Regions from separate parts of the Oceanobacillus sp. NCCP-135 genome, predicted to be linked through region 1. Evidence: riboswitches for the same ligand, from Rfam matches in the RefSeq annotation. Region 1 holds a riboswitch; each other region holds the start of a gene.
What was found. Region 1 has a riboswitch for S-adenosylmethionine ahead of AC6HVZ_RS10815 (methionine ABC transporter ATP-binding protein). Riboswitches for the same ligand answer to the same signal wherever they lie in the genome.

Region 1 (4,917 bases):
GGTCCAAGTGCCTCCGGTATCAAAATAGTGAAGATAATGCGCATTGGGCTAGCACCCATTGCCTGTGCTGCTTCAATTACTCCGGGGTCGATGCTGACCAGATTATTCTCAACAACCCTAGCAATGGTAAAGCTTGCAACAATTGTCATTGGGAATATTGCTGCTGCGGTACCGATTGTTGTTCCGACAACAAGTCTGGTTAGCTGTGATATGGCGACCAGGAAGATGATAAAGGGAATTGGCCGAATAATATTTATAAAGATATTTAGGATTTGAAAAACAAGCTTATTTTCCAATATGTTATTTTCCCTTGTTACAAAGAGCAATAGACCCATTGTGATGCCGATAATCGACCCAAAGATAAGGGTGGCCACAACCATCATCAATGTTTCTCCGGTTGCTTCTAAAATCCTTGGCCAAAATGTTGTCCAATCAACTTTCATTTTCAGTAACCTCCTCTAATTCAACAATGCTATTGAGTTCTGTAAGGACATTCTGGACGGCTTGCGGATCTCCGGTAAATGAAACGATGAGATTTCCAAACAGTTTTTCCTGTAATTCCCTTACTGCACCGTAAACGATATTGAAATCAACATTATGCTTTTTGGTGATCGTTGAAAGGACTGGATCATTCGTTGCATCCCCTTTAAAGATGACGCGGTACAGTTTTCCTCCCCCACTGGTGCGCCAATCTTCCAAAATTTTTTCCGATGGCAGATCCTTTTGCACAGAGCGGATAAATCTTTCTGTCGTAGCATGCTGTGGATCCGTGAATGTTTCAAATACATTTCCAGATTCGATGACCTCCCCATTTTCCATAACAGCTACTTTGTCACAAATCGATTGGATGACATGCATTTCATGTGTGATTAATAATATCGTGATCCCTAAATCTTGATTTACCTTTTTCAGCAGCTTTAAAATATCTGCGGTTGTATCAGGGTCAAGTGCGGAGGTTGCTTCATCACAGATAAGGATATCCGGAGAAGTGGCAAGTGCCCTCGCAATCCCGACACGCTGCTTTTGCCCGCCTGATAATTGATCTGGAAAATCCTTTGCTTTATCATCAAGTCCGACAAAATTCAACAATTCCTCCACACGTTTATTGATTTCCTTTTTGGAAGTGCTACCCAATTTCAATGGATAAGCAATATTTCCAGCCACGGTACGTGAATTAAACAAGTTGAAATTTTGAAAGATCATGCCAATATTGCGCCTTCTTGTGCGCAAATCCTTGGAAGATAATTTACTGACATCCGTGTCTTGGATAAGAATCGTTCCGGAAGTCGGGCGCTCAAGCATATTCACCAGGCGAAGTAGTGTGCTTTTTCCTGCACCGCTGAAGCCGATGATTCCGAATATTTCTCCCTCACTGATGGATAATGATACTTTCTTAACGGCCTGAATCTCTCGTTTACCTAAACGGAATGTCTTGGATACATCTTTAAACTCAATCATATGCTGACCTCCTGAAGCATTGTTCAATTTTGTAAAGCAGTAGAACAAAAGAACCCTTCTTTTTCTATATAGATAAGAAAAAGAAGGGTTCTATGTAAGGAACCACCCTCGCTCTCATCTGTCAAATGCTTAACGCATCTGCTGGAATTGGCACAGTGTTTCTATAAAAGAACCTGTTGCCGAGACGTCCTAGGGCCAGTCCCTCGGTCTCTCTTGATAAGAAGTGATGTGTTACTATTCATTTGTTTTTAAGAATTAAATGTAAGTCTATAGTGGATGTAAGAGAAAGTCAATGGATTTATTAAAATAAAATAATTCCGACTATTTCACCGAGATATGTTTCCGCTTCAAAATGTGTTGTAGCATATAACAGTATAAGATATGATACAATCAAAATAATTATCAGCAGTACAGGTTCGTAAATGGTAGTAGAAACCCTCAGGAGGGAGCAGAACACTTGAATATTGAACTAAATCTGAAAGTAATTAAAGAAATGTGCGGAACGGTCTCCTTTAAAAGAGGGGATGCTTTACATCGTTCGCATAAAGTAAGAATTGAAAAACACAGTACAGACCGTTGCGAAGCCGTAGTTACAGGTAGAGAGAATTTTCATGTGACGATCGAAAAAAATATGGATGAAGGTTTTAGCTCAACATGCAGTTGTCCTAAGCTGCGTTCTATTAAAAATGGTTGTCAGCATATTGCAGCTGTTCTGCTATTGATTTATGAGCAGCAATGTGAGCAAAGCGTAGTGAATACAAATCCCCCTGAGAATGCAACCAATCAAGATCTGACGGAAAATTTCCTAACCCTGTTTGATAATCAGCCCAGACGTTCAAGTGGGTATCAGCTTCACTTTGAAGAAAGAAAAGTGGTTGATGTAGTATTCACATGTAAAGCCCTCACTGTAGACAAAGGACGTCGTATGCTAGGAATGGAATTGAAAGTAGGACCAGCCATCGTCCAGAATATCCGAGTCTTTTTGAATCAAGTGAAAGATGGCAATCCAAGCTTGCTTTCCATTTCATTCACGTATGATCCAGCTGTCCATTGCTTTCAAAAAGAAACCGATGCTGTCATTGGGGAGCTTATCCGAGTCGTTCATGATGAAAGCGTGTATATGGACACAATACCGGGTCAAATTGACGATACAATCAACAAACATATTTTACTTATCCCACCATCGTCTTGGAAAACAGTGCAGCCGAAGCTTACAAGCGTACCTTTGGTGAAGCTGGAATATGAGGGGAAGGTATTTAATGGACTGCAAATGGCGGAAAAGTCACTACCCCTTTGCTTTGTTTTTACTGAAAAAAATGGCAATAGTTTCCAATTAAAGGTCAAAGGGCTTCATCGAATGATCGTATTGAATGCGTATAGCACCGTCATTGCTGATGGGAAACTATATGAGCTGGAAAATGAGGATTGTGAGCGTTTAATAGGATTAAAAGAAATGCTCCATACGTCAGAAACAGATCAGGTTCTGCTTTCGCAGGAGAATTGGTCTTCTTTTTTGGGAAATGTGGTTACAGGCTTAGAAAAATTAGGCACAGTAGAGATATCTGAGGGAATTTCCAAACAGTTTGTAAAGGCACCACTAAACGCCAAGCTATACTTGGATCGTGTGAAAAATCGGTTGCTTGCTGGGATTGAATTTCATTATGAAAATATCATTATTAACCCATTGGAAAGCCGAGAAAATCAGGGTTTATCCATGTATATACGTGATATGGAAAAGGAAAAAGCAATCCTTGGTTTGATGGAGGAAAGTTTGTTTGCAACAACAGAAGGTGGCTATTTTTTGCATAATGAAGCGCTGGAGTATGAATTTTTATACCATGTTGTTCCAAAGCTTGAGAAGCTTGTGCAAATCTATGCAACAACAGCAGTGAGAACCCGAATTCTCAGAAAAAATACCCCACCTAAGATTAGCGTAAAGGTTAAAAAGGAAAGGACGAATTGGCTGGAATTTAAGTTGGAAATGGATGGGATTCCTGAGCAGGATATCCGAGAAATTCTTGATGCACTTGAGGAGAAACGCAAATTTTATCGTTTACGGAATGGTTCGCTGCTCTCCTTGGAGACGAAGGAGTTTGAAGAGATTCAGCGCTTTTTAAATGCTGTACCGCCACAAGCTGAAGATCTGGAAAAAGGATTGAATATACCTGTTATTCAAGGGTTACGTATCCTTGACTCTGTTGCAGATCAAGCGATATTGACGTTAGAGAAAACATTCCATCAGTTTCTGGATAAAATTAGAAACCCTGATGCTTCAGCATATATTATACCGGAAAGCTTGGAGCAAATCTTAAGAAACTACCAAAAACAGGGATATAGATGGTTGAAGACATTAGCACAATATGGGTTTGGTGGGATTCTTGCAGATGATATGGGACTTGGCAAGACACTGCAAAGCATTGCGTTTATTCTCTCAGAGCTTCCTGATATTCGAAAAAGGAAGCTTCCGGCTCTAGTAGTCTGCCCATCCTCTTTGACGTATAACTGGCTGAATGAATTCAGGAAATTTGCACCAGCTATTCAGTCAGCTATTGTTGATGGAAATAAAGCAGAGTGGCAACTTATACAGAAGAACGTCATGGAGAAAGACGTAATTATTACATCCTATCCGTTGTTGCGACGGGATATCAAGTGGTATGAGAAGCAATACTTTCATACCGTATTTTTTGATGAAGCTCAAGCCTTTAAAAATCCGATTACACAAACTGCCCGAGCGGTAAAGCGAATTCAAGCAGCGAATCGCTTTGCTCTGACTGGTACGCCAATGGAGAACTCATCGGAAGAGCTTTGGTCTATCTTCCATGTTGTTTTTCCTGAACTTTTCCAGGGGTTAAGGGAATATAGTAACCTCACAATAGATAAAATTTCCAGGAGAATTCGCCCCTTTTTGCTTCGCCGGCTAAAAGAGGATGTACTTTCAGAGCTTCCAGAAAAAATGGAGTTGATAGAAGCTAGCGAGTTACTTCCTGATCAGAAGAAGCTTTATGCTGCTTACTTAGCGAAATTAAAAGTGGATACATGGAAGCATCTGGACAAAGACACATTTCGAAAAAACCGAATTCGAATTCTTGCCGGATTAACGCGCTTACGGCAAATTTGCAGTCACCCAGCACTGTTTGTGGATGGCTATCAGGGTAGCTCTGCAAAGTTTGAACAGCTGTTTGAGATCATAGAGGAATCAGGACATTCAGGAAGAAGGATGTTGGTTTTCTCACAGTTTACCAACATGCTTAAACTTATCGGCAGGGAATTAGCAATTCAAGGAAAGCCTTATTTCTATCTGGATGGACATACCCCATCCGAAGAACGCGTGGAAATTTGTAATCGATTTAATGCTGGCGAACGTGATTTGTTTCTGATCTCCTTGAAGGCAGGTGGTACCGGCCTCAACCTAACAGGTGCTGATACTGTTATTCTTTATGATCTCTGGTGGAATCCGGC
Region 2 (4,917 bases), on a different contig from region 1:
ATTGCCGACTTTGGTGCCGCCATATCTGACATAAATGCGTTGTATACCTTGTTTAGTGTAATTTCTACAGTTAACTCATCAATCGCTTTGACTGATTCAATATACTCATTTGCAATCGTTCCTACAGAGGAAACCTTTCTCCAGCGGTCAATCGATGCGATGAGATCTTCCGCCGTAACTGTAGATCCGTCATGAAAATTCACACCTTCACGAAGCGTAATTGTATATTTTTTTTGATCTTCACTCACTTCATAATCTTCAGCAATCATTGGTTTTACTTGATAATCCTTATCTAAGGCAAATAAGGATTCAAAAATATGCCAGCCTACATCTCTTGTTGCCGTTGCCCCAGTAGACATCCAGTCAAGTGTATCCGGGTCTGAGGCAAAAGCAACATTCAATGTGCCACCCTCAACTGGTTCCCCAGCAGCTTGATCTCCAGTATTTGTTTCACTTTCTGTCGTATCTTGACTTGCATTTGCGCACCCAAATAAAAATAACGTAAATAATAATGCAATTATAAGTAGATAACTTCTTTTCATCGAAATATTCCCCTCCATCGTTTTCTTTATTCTCCCTTAGAAAAGGTAGTGTGACACTATCTTGACAAAGGATTTACTGATGTTTACCAGTGCTCTCTCATCAAAATCAAATTTTGGATGATGATGCGGATAATGGGTAGCTTCATTTTCGTTATGCGAACCAACTTTAAAATACGTTCCTGGTTTTTCTTCCAGGAAATAGGCAAAATCCTCTGCCCCCATTGTTGGTTCCAGCTTGACAATATCCTGTTTCGTAAAAACTTCCGATAAAAGTCCGCTCACTGTCTCTGTTTCTTCTTTATGGTTATATAGTGCCGGGTAACCGCGGAGATAATCAATTTCATAGTCTGCATGAAACCCGCTGGTAATTCCTTTTACAATTGAATATATTTCAGCTTCGACCTGATCACGAACATCTTCATCAAACGTACGGACGGTTCCTTCAATTGTTGCCGTATCAGGAATAACGTTAAAAGCATTTCCTGCATGGAAGACGCCGATAGTCACAACGGCAGATTTTAGTGGATCGATTCTACGACTAACAATTTTTTGCAATCCTTCCACTACACCGGTTCCTATAACAAGTGAATCAATGCTTTGGTGTGGTCTCGCTCCATGCCCGCCACGTCCTTGAATATTAATCTCAAATTTATCAACTGCTGCCATTTGATATCCCTCACCAACACCTATTTTCCCTAGTGGAATATCAGAGGCCAAATGGGCACCAAATACATAATCTACATCGTCCAGAATACCTTCTTCAATCATAAACTTTGCTCCACCAGGCGGCTTTTCTTCCGCTGGCTGGAAAACAAAAAGAATGGCACCTTTTAACTTTTGCCGATACTTACTTAGTGTTCTTGCAGTACCTAGTAAAGCAGAGGTATGACCATCATGTCCGCACGCATGCATGACACCGGGATTGGTAGATTTATAGGGGACATCTTTCTCATCCTTAATTGGAAGAGCATCAAAATCCGCTCTTAAAGCAATCGTTTTTCCTGAGCCTGCACCCTTTAGGATTCCAATTAATCCATTGCCCCCGATTTGCGTCTTTACTTCTAATCCAAATTCGATTAGTTTATCCTCTATAAACTTTGCTGTATGTACTTCTTCAAAAGAAAGTTCCGGATGCTGGTGCATATACCTTCTCCAGTTCTTCATTTCTTCCAAGCTATTATCGAGTTCAGTAAAAATTGATGATAGATTCTCATTCTGTTGCGCTTTACTCATCCTAATCCTCCATTCTTATATGAATTCAGCTCTTGCCAAAAAAATTGTCCTATTAAAAAAGACCACTTTTCCAAGAGGTCAGCTACTCAGGTCCAAGCCTTAAGCAAAACCTCTTATCTTTCAGACGTAAAGTCTGCTGGATTTGGCACATCTTGATTTTTCCATCAACTGTTGCCGAGGTATCACCGGGCCAGTTCCCTCAACCTCTCTAAATAAGAGTTACATATTAAATTTTATGATTCCTATTGTATCCCGACAATACCAACTTGTCAACTAGGTTTAGTTATATTTATATTGGTCCCTATGACTTCTCGGAATTCGTCTTATTTTGTCAAAAAAATCCCTTTCTTTTAGTATGTAAAAGGCATAGTCCAGTGGTAAGGAGGAGGTGAATTTCAGTTATTAATATGGTCATTGAGGAATATTTCACACATACTAAGGTTGCTACATTTATTATTACCATCCAGCTATATAAACCAAATTGTCATTACAACATAATACGCTATGATTAAGACATTATAATACTCTGAAGAAATAATTTTATGCCTGAAATTCACCCGACAAAAGATTTAAGAAATATTAGGAAACTTTGGCTTATCGCCAAGCCTTAATCGCGAAAGCCTTTGTGCACTTATACTGATTTCCTAAAAAAGTTATACTTTCTTATCAGTATTTGAAAACTCGGTTATCACCAAGCCCTTAGGTGACAGCCTAGCCTGCACTTATACGGTAAGGAAATATTCTATACTTTCTTATCTACCAACGGAATTCTCTGAACGATGTCACCAAAATAAAGAGCCAATTTTTATTACAAAAAATTGGCTCTTGAGATATGGTTATCATGAATATGGAAACTCGCAAACAGTTTATAGTGCAAACGGATGTATCACAAATTAGCTAAAGCAGAAGCAATAATAAAAAATGGAGAATAACCTTTAGATGTAAAAAAGATCGTTAGGGGTTAAACGACCACCTAAAGCAGGTAGATTTAGACATAAATATCGACGACTAAAGTCGTTCTTCAAGCTGAAGTCCTGCTTAAAGTCCTTATGCTTAAGCACACTCCAAATTTGACTAAACTCAATCCTCAATTCTAAATATGTCGTTCTTTTCTTCATTAAATTGATTTACGATATAATTTCTAATCGTTTCTTCATCTACTTTTCCAACTGTTGCACAGAAATAATCTCTTGCCCATAGATGCTGGTTCCAATATTTCTTTTTCAAATCTGGAAATTGATCTTGGAGAAGTCTTGATGATCTTCCTTTTAGATATGTAATTATTTCACTTGGGGCAAGACTTGGTGGACACGATATCAATAAATGAATATGATCTTTTCCAACACTTCCTTGCAAGATTGTTATACCTCTTGCTTCACAACCTTGTCTAATTAATTCTCTGGTTCTATATGCAATTTGCCCACTTAACACCTTATATCTATATTTCGTTACCCAGATGACATGGTACTTGATATCGTAGACTACGTGACCATTCTTCTTATATCCGTCCATACTATTCTTCACCTCTTACCCCTCAGTATGGACATCAAAAGATAAGGCTAAAAGCCGATACCGTCTAAAGTCGGTGGAGTTAGATAACGCATTTGGAAGGTAACCTAGATTTTTTCTATCTATTCCTTATTAATAACAGTTTCCACTCTCTATTTACCACTAGCTGTGATTCAATTCTGGGCACCGCTTGAGTAAAGCATCAAGTTCGTTTATCAATTACAACTATTATATAAGCTATTAAAGCCAACAAAGGTAATTCAATCAAAGGGCCTATAACTAACACTAAAGCAATTAATGGTTCATGAGGAAATGCCGTCATAGCAATCGCCAATGCCACTGGTGAATTTCTAGCCAACGTCGTTAGGTTTAAACTGGCTGTATTGGCCCTATCTAATTTAAATCCCTTTCCAACCAAACGTCCAATAATAAAATTGATACAAAAGAAAGCGAGAATCGGTAGAATTAATTCAACCAATAAATCTAAATTATTCAGTAATAAGCCTCCCTGTGAAGCAAACATGGCCACTATTGCCAAGCATAAAAAGATTACTGGTAATGAACTAACTTTTTCTATTAAATTGTCTTTTTCATTCTTTAAAATGTAATGTCTTGTTATAAAGGCTAAAACAAAAGGTATGATCAATACAAGGATAATACTTTCAATCACTAGGTGGAAATCAACTACACCAACTGTTCCTGAGAATAAATAAAGATATAATGGTAATAAAAGAAGTTGCAGAATTAAGTTTAAGGGTAGAATACTTGTAGATAGTGCTATATTCCCTTTTGCAATTCCTGTAAAAATAATATACCAATCAGTACAAGGGGTAACCATTAGCATAATAAATCCTAGCCATAATGCAGGATTATCAACCAAGAAAATAGCAGCAAGAAACCAAGCCAATAATGGCGTTAGTACAAAATTCATTCCTATACTAGTAAATGTGAATTTACGATTTGAGAATGACTTTTTAATATCCTTTAAAGGGATTTGTAAAAAAGTAAGAAACAACATAATAATCAATAAAGGCAGTATAAACTTATCTGCATAAGTTTCTATTCCACTGACTCGACCGATGACTAGCCCAATTAATACGGAGAATATAATAAATAGAGTATATAGTTTCTCAAATAGCCCCACGGTTTCACCACCCTTGCCTAATTTAGTTGAAATATTATAAAATCCCTTCACAATTACCCTTGAAGAGATTTATAACTATATGTTATCCATCCAAATTCTAATGTCGATTGAGTCAATATTTTTATATCGATTAGGTTGATCCGTTATGTCTACTAAAAAATAGGTATCTTTATGGTCAAAACATTCCATTAAATACTTCTCTAAAAACTCTACGTCCTCTGTTGTTTTTATCATATATAGGGTATGGTGAATCTTCTGTATATCATATAATTTTGACATTCTTTCATCAATGCATTTATTCGTCCATTCCTCTTTAGAAACACAGACATAGGAAAATAAGTACACTTTACTTGCCATAAAATCACTCCTATCCAATCTACTAATTTGCATAGCCTAAGAACTATCTTAACAGAACAATGGCAACAGTTCCTTTTAGAAAGGTTATAATCTTGCCAGTGAATTCTTACCCCCCAACATTTTCTGCTCTTA
Region 3 (4,917 bases), on a different contig from region 1:
CTCCAGCCTTTCCATGAATTCCAATGTCGCTGGTGTACCAATTTCACGTTCTTCCTGTAAAAGCTTAATTGTTAACTGATGCTCATTTCGAAACTCCAGTATTTTTACAAATGCATTATTCGCATTTTCATAGAAGGAAAGCTTATCGTCCATCGTGCCCTCTGCCGCTGCTTTCATTTCTTTAATTAACGATGTAACGATCTCATCAAATAATTCTTCTTTATTTCTGAAGAAAGTATAAATGGTTCCCTTTCCGACGTTCGCTAATTTCGCAACCTGATCCATTGTAGTTGCTTTATAACCAAATAAAGAAAAGGACTTCGTTGCTGCATCAATAATTAGCCGTTTTCGATCCACTGCCATATCCACCATCCCACCTTTATACTGAATGACTAAATTAGTTTTACGGTCAATCACTGCCTATATATTATCATATCCTTTAATCCTACGCAAGAGGTAGACCTCACAGCACATTAAAAATATTTGCAGCGGGCACTTTCTATCGTAATTACTGGTGGATTAGCAGCATTGTAACTTAGTAACTTTTATTTTCTAATTTTGTTTCAGGCTTATTTGCTAGCCTTTTGTACAGCCCTTGCTTGCAACTAGGAAAAAACTTGAGAAAATGCTAAAGCGTCTTACCAGAAGACAGATTGGAAGCAAGCGGCGAAAATGCTAATTTCATTTGCCTTTCTTACTTCTAAATAAAAAGGAAAAATATGAAGGAATACACTTAAATATACGTTAAGAACGGGATCGAGAGCGGTAGCTACAAATGATAAAGTACTGAAGAAATGGTCATCCTCATTAAAGATGAAAGTTGTGAGATAAAACGGCAAAGTTGAAAGATACACGGGAAAGTTGAGAGAAACTGGGTAAAAGTTGAGAGGAAACACGGGAATTTACAATTATCTCTCAACTTCATAAGCTTTTCTCTCAACTTATTGCATACTTCTCTCAACTTCATAAGCTTCTCTCTCAACTTATTGCATACTTCTCTCAACTTCATAAGCTTTTCTCTCAACTTATTGCATACTTCTCTCAACTTTGCTTGATTTCAGCAAAAATACTAGTAAATTTTGCCATCCGCTTAACTAAGTATGATCGATTAAGCTTTTAACCGATAATTTAAATTATGCTTTTGAAGTGTTTTATCGGTTCCAAACAGGAAATGCTTCGTCATATTTGGAGAGTATTTGGTATTTAGTGTTTCAACCCCTACAGCTTCTGCTACTGCCCGTAACATTGCTGGTGAGGCACCACAACACAGACCAATATAATTGATGCCTATATCCTTTGCTTCTTTTGCCCATGCCGCTAACTCATAGCGGTTATGATAGAGTGGATCAAGAGCGGTCGGGAACGTTGTTTCTGTAGGTAAATGGCAACTACAACCCCCATCAGGTAAATTAAAGAATGTTGGATGTTCTTCTGTTGTGCGATATGGAATGGGCAAGCCAGCGACATATCCTTCCACATTATTCCGAATTCTAGCAAGGTATGGCTGCATCGTACCAGGTCCTCGGAAACAATTCATACCAACAACCAACGCACCATTTTCAGAAAGTATTTTACAGGATTCTTCTACTGTATACCCATCTCGTAATATATTCTCACCCATTAAACCAAATGTGATAACTGCCGGTATATCCTGTTTGCAGATTTCCTCCAGCGCAATTAACGCTTCTTCATGATAATAAAAGGTTTCACCATTTATGAAGTCAACCCCTTCTTCCTTGCACCATGTCACCATTTCCGCAAACATGCTTCTGACTTGCTCCTTTGACTCTGGATTGTCTGGATTAAAGATATTCGTATTTGATATATTTCCCGCTACCAAAGCTTCTTCTTTTGGATGCTCTTTAGCAACCTCTTTTGCCAATCGAATGGCTTTTCTATTTAAAGGTTCCAATAAATCTTCTTTGCCAATGATACGCATTTTTTCACGATGCGCATTATATGTAAAAGCTAATACGACATCCGATCCAGCGTTCATATAATCCCTGTATGCCTGTTTGAGTGCTTCCGGATTATCCAGGGCCACCTCAGGAACAAATGATCCCGCCTGCAAATACCCCCTTCGTTCTAATTCAAATAAATAACCTTCTCCTACAATAACTGTTCCATCCTTTAAACGTTCCTCCAAATTACGTTTCATCTTGTTCCCCCCTTAATTTAATTGCTGTAAAATAAAACGGACAAAGCCTCTTTTTAAAATAAGAAGAGGCTTTGTCCGTCTACAAAATCTTCATCTTATCTTCAAGCTTTACGCTTTCTGGAATTAGCACAGTACTAAAAAGTCTTTTGCTGAGGTTTCACAGGGCCAGTCCCTCTACCTCTCTTGATAAGAATATGAGATATTAAGTTTTTGAATAATACATACAATACATTCAATATTTGCAAATGTCAAGTGGATTTCTTAATTTTTAAAAAATATTGGTTTGAAAATTAGGTTTTCCATTTGGCTCTTTTACATTTTACGATTGGTACTTGCTGCATCATTTTCCAAGGATTAGTTTCGTTTAACCATCATTACAGTCCCCTTAGAGACACAGTCGGTTACCGTAGGCGCCAAGAAGTAACAAGTACCAAGACGATGTTCAATCATCTCGATTCCGTCAACAAAAAAACTTGGTGCAAACTGGTTCTTTTGGAAAGTTGATTCGCATATCCAGTGATCATATCGAATATCGTAAAAAATCACTCGCTAAAAGGTAGATAGATTGGAGCGCTAGCTTGATTGCAACTTCATGAAAGTTCATCTACTTATACTAACACTAGTTTACCCCCGATACCCCAACTCCCACCAAATATTTCTCACCGTTTGCTTTAATTCCTCCAAAATAATCATTTTTCGTTCATCCGTATAATCACTTATCGGAATACTTACACCTAATGCAGCAACCGTTTTACCACGATAATTATAGATCGGATAAGAAAACCCAATGGTATCTTTAAAATGCTCCGATCTGCTGAATGCATAGCCTTTATTTTTAATTTCCCGAATTTCCTTCTTCAAATCATCGATATTATCAATGGTATTCTCCGTAAATTTCTTCATTTCCAAATTACTTAAATACGTCTCTAAAGTAGCTGCATCCATTCCTGCCAATAATACCTTGGGTGCTGATCCCGCATAGAGTGGTGCCCTTCTACCGACCTCGACAACTAGGCGAACCGGTTTCGTACTATCCATTTTTTCGACGTATACGGCCTCATCGCCCTCTAATACGACCATATGAACCAATTCATCGATTTTCTTATTTAATTTTTTCATATGATGGAATGCTAACTTTTTATATTCCAACTGTTCACTGACATGGTTTCCCAGTTCTAGTAATTTTAGCCCCATACGATATTTAACATCATGACTGGTATTTTTCACCTTTACTAGCAGACCGCCTTCTTCTAGTGAGGAAACCAGACGGAATACTGTCGTTTTCGGCAAATTGGCAAGCTCTGTTAATTCGATTAACGATAATTCCGGTTTCTTCAAGAAGCAGTCTAACAAACGTATAGCTTTTAGCAAACTTTGACTCATCGTAATAGCACCTCTATTGAAGCTTATTTCTTGCTTGATTATTGACGTTATTTATCCAGATTTTCGATTAATAATTTTGTGAAATAGGTTCCAAGCTCAGCAGTTGATGCATTTCCGCCAAGATCCGGCGTGAGCTGCTCCCCTTCATCAATCAGCGTTTTGATTGTTGTTACAATTTGTGCTCCCCATTGTACTTCCCCGAAAAAATCCATCATCTGGGCAACAGACCAAATGGCGGCGATTGGGTTTGCCAATCCTTTTCCGGTAATGTCAGGTGCTGAACCATGTACAGGCTCAAACATTGATGGGAACTGCCGCTCCGGGTTTATATTTGCACCTGCTGCAAGGCCCATCCCCCCTGTAATTGCTGCACCAATATCTGTTAGAATATCACCAAATAGATTGGAAGTCACAACAATTTCAAACCGTTCAGGCTGCATCACAAAAAACATACTTGCAGCATCGACTAGATAGGAATATGTTTCCACATCAGGATATTCCTTGCTTACCTCCTCGAAAACTTCATCCCAAAACACCATTGAATAATTCAATGCATTCGCTTTACTAATGCTCGTTACTGTCTTTTTCTGTTTATATGCTTCCTCGAATGCATACCGGATAATCCGCTCTGTCCCTTTCCGTGAAAATACACCCGTTTGCAAAACGACTTCTTCTGGTTTTCCTTTAAACAGCCAATCACCTGCACCAGCATATTCCCCTTCACTATTTTCACGAATGACTAAAAAGTCGATATCCTTTTCCGTTTTATTTTTCAGCGGGGTTAAGGCTGGATTCAAGAGAGTAACAGGTCTGAGATTCACATATTGATCAAAACCCTTTCTGATTTTGAGCAGCAAATCCCATAATGAAATATGATCTGGAACACCAGGATACCCAACAGCGCCAAGATAAATCGCATCAAAATCCTTTAGCTGTTCAAGTCCATCATCAGCCATCATTTTACCGTTTTCAAGATAATATTCACAACCCCAAGGGAATTCGGTAAACTCAAACGAGAGATTCTCATCCACTTGTTCAATTGCTTTTAAAACTTTCACACCTTCTGTGACAACCTCGGGTCCAATTCCGTCCCCTGGAATCAGTGCTATTTTCTTTTTGATCATATGTATCCTCCTGTTTTCATTTGTTCAGCTCTCGTCTATTTACAATTGTTTCTAATTCTTCACCGTTAATTGCCTTGATTAAATTTTCTGCAATAATTACAGATGTAGTTTTTGCTGCTTCCAAACTAATCCCACCAATATGTGGTGTCAGGATCACTTCGTCCAGTCCAAAAAAAGGATGATCCCGAGGTGGTGGTTCATTACTGAAAACATCGATTCCCGCACGATGGATTTGCTTGTTTTTCAGCGCAT

Region 2: linked by a shared signal. The riboswitch ahead of AC6HVZ_RS16105 (M20 metallopeptidase family protein) and the one ahead of AC6HVZ_RS10815 (methionine ABC transporter ATP-binding protein) in region 1 are both predicted to bind S-adenosylmethionine.
Region 3: linked by a shared signal. The riboswitch ahead of AC6HVZ_RS18130 (homocysteine S-methyltransferase family protein) and the one ahead of AC6HVZ_RS10815 (methionine ABC transporter ATP-binding protein) in region 1 are both predicted to bind S-adenosylmethionine.

The regions. Positions count from the first base shown of each region.
Region 1 is NZ_BAAKSZ010000013.1:48,987-53,903, reverse strand. Features, by position in the region: gene AC6HVZ_RS10820 (methionine ABC transporter permease) at 1-443, opposite strand, end outside; gene AC6HVZ_RS10815 (methionine ABC transporter ATP-binding protein) at 433-1,458, opposite strand; SAM riboswitch class I at 1,570-1,681, opposite strand; gene AC6HVZ_RS10810 (DEAD/DEAH box helicase) at 1,916-4,917, shown strand, end outside.
Region 2 is NZ_BAAKSZ010000028.1:5,626-10,542, reverse strand. Features, by position in the region: gene AC6HVZ_RS16110 (ABC transporter substrate-binding protein) at 1-542, opposite strand, end outside; gene AC6HVZ_RS16105 (M20 metallopeptidase family protein) at 579-1,775, opposite strand; SAM riboswitch class I at 1,886-1,994, opposite strand; gene tnpA (IS200/IS605 family transposase) at 2,856-3,287, opposite strand; gene AC6HVZ_RS16095 (arsenic resistance protein) at 3,487-4,428, opposite strand; gene AC6HVZ_RS16090 (hypothetical protein) at 4,504-4,785, opposite strand.
Region 3 is NZ_BAAKSZ010000042.1:9,104-14,020, forward strand. Features, by position in the region: gene AC6HVZ_RS18125 (TetR/AcrR family transcriptional regulator) at 1-363, opposite strand, end outside; gene AC6HVZ_RS18130 (homocysteine S-methyltransferase family protein) at 1,109-2,158, opposite strand; SAM riboswitch class I at 2,251-2,351, opposite strand; gene AC6HVZ_RS18135 (IclR family transcriptional regulator) at 2,783-3,541, opposite strand; gene AC6HVZ_RS18140 (tartrate dehydrogenase) at 3,589-4,665, opposite strand; gene AC6HVZ_RS18145 (NAD(P)-dependent oxidoreductase) at 4,682-4,917, opposite strand, start outside.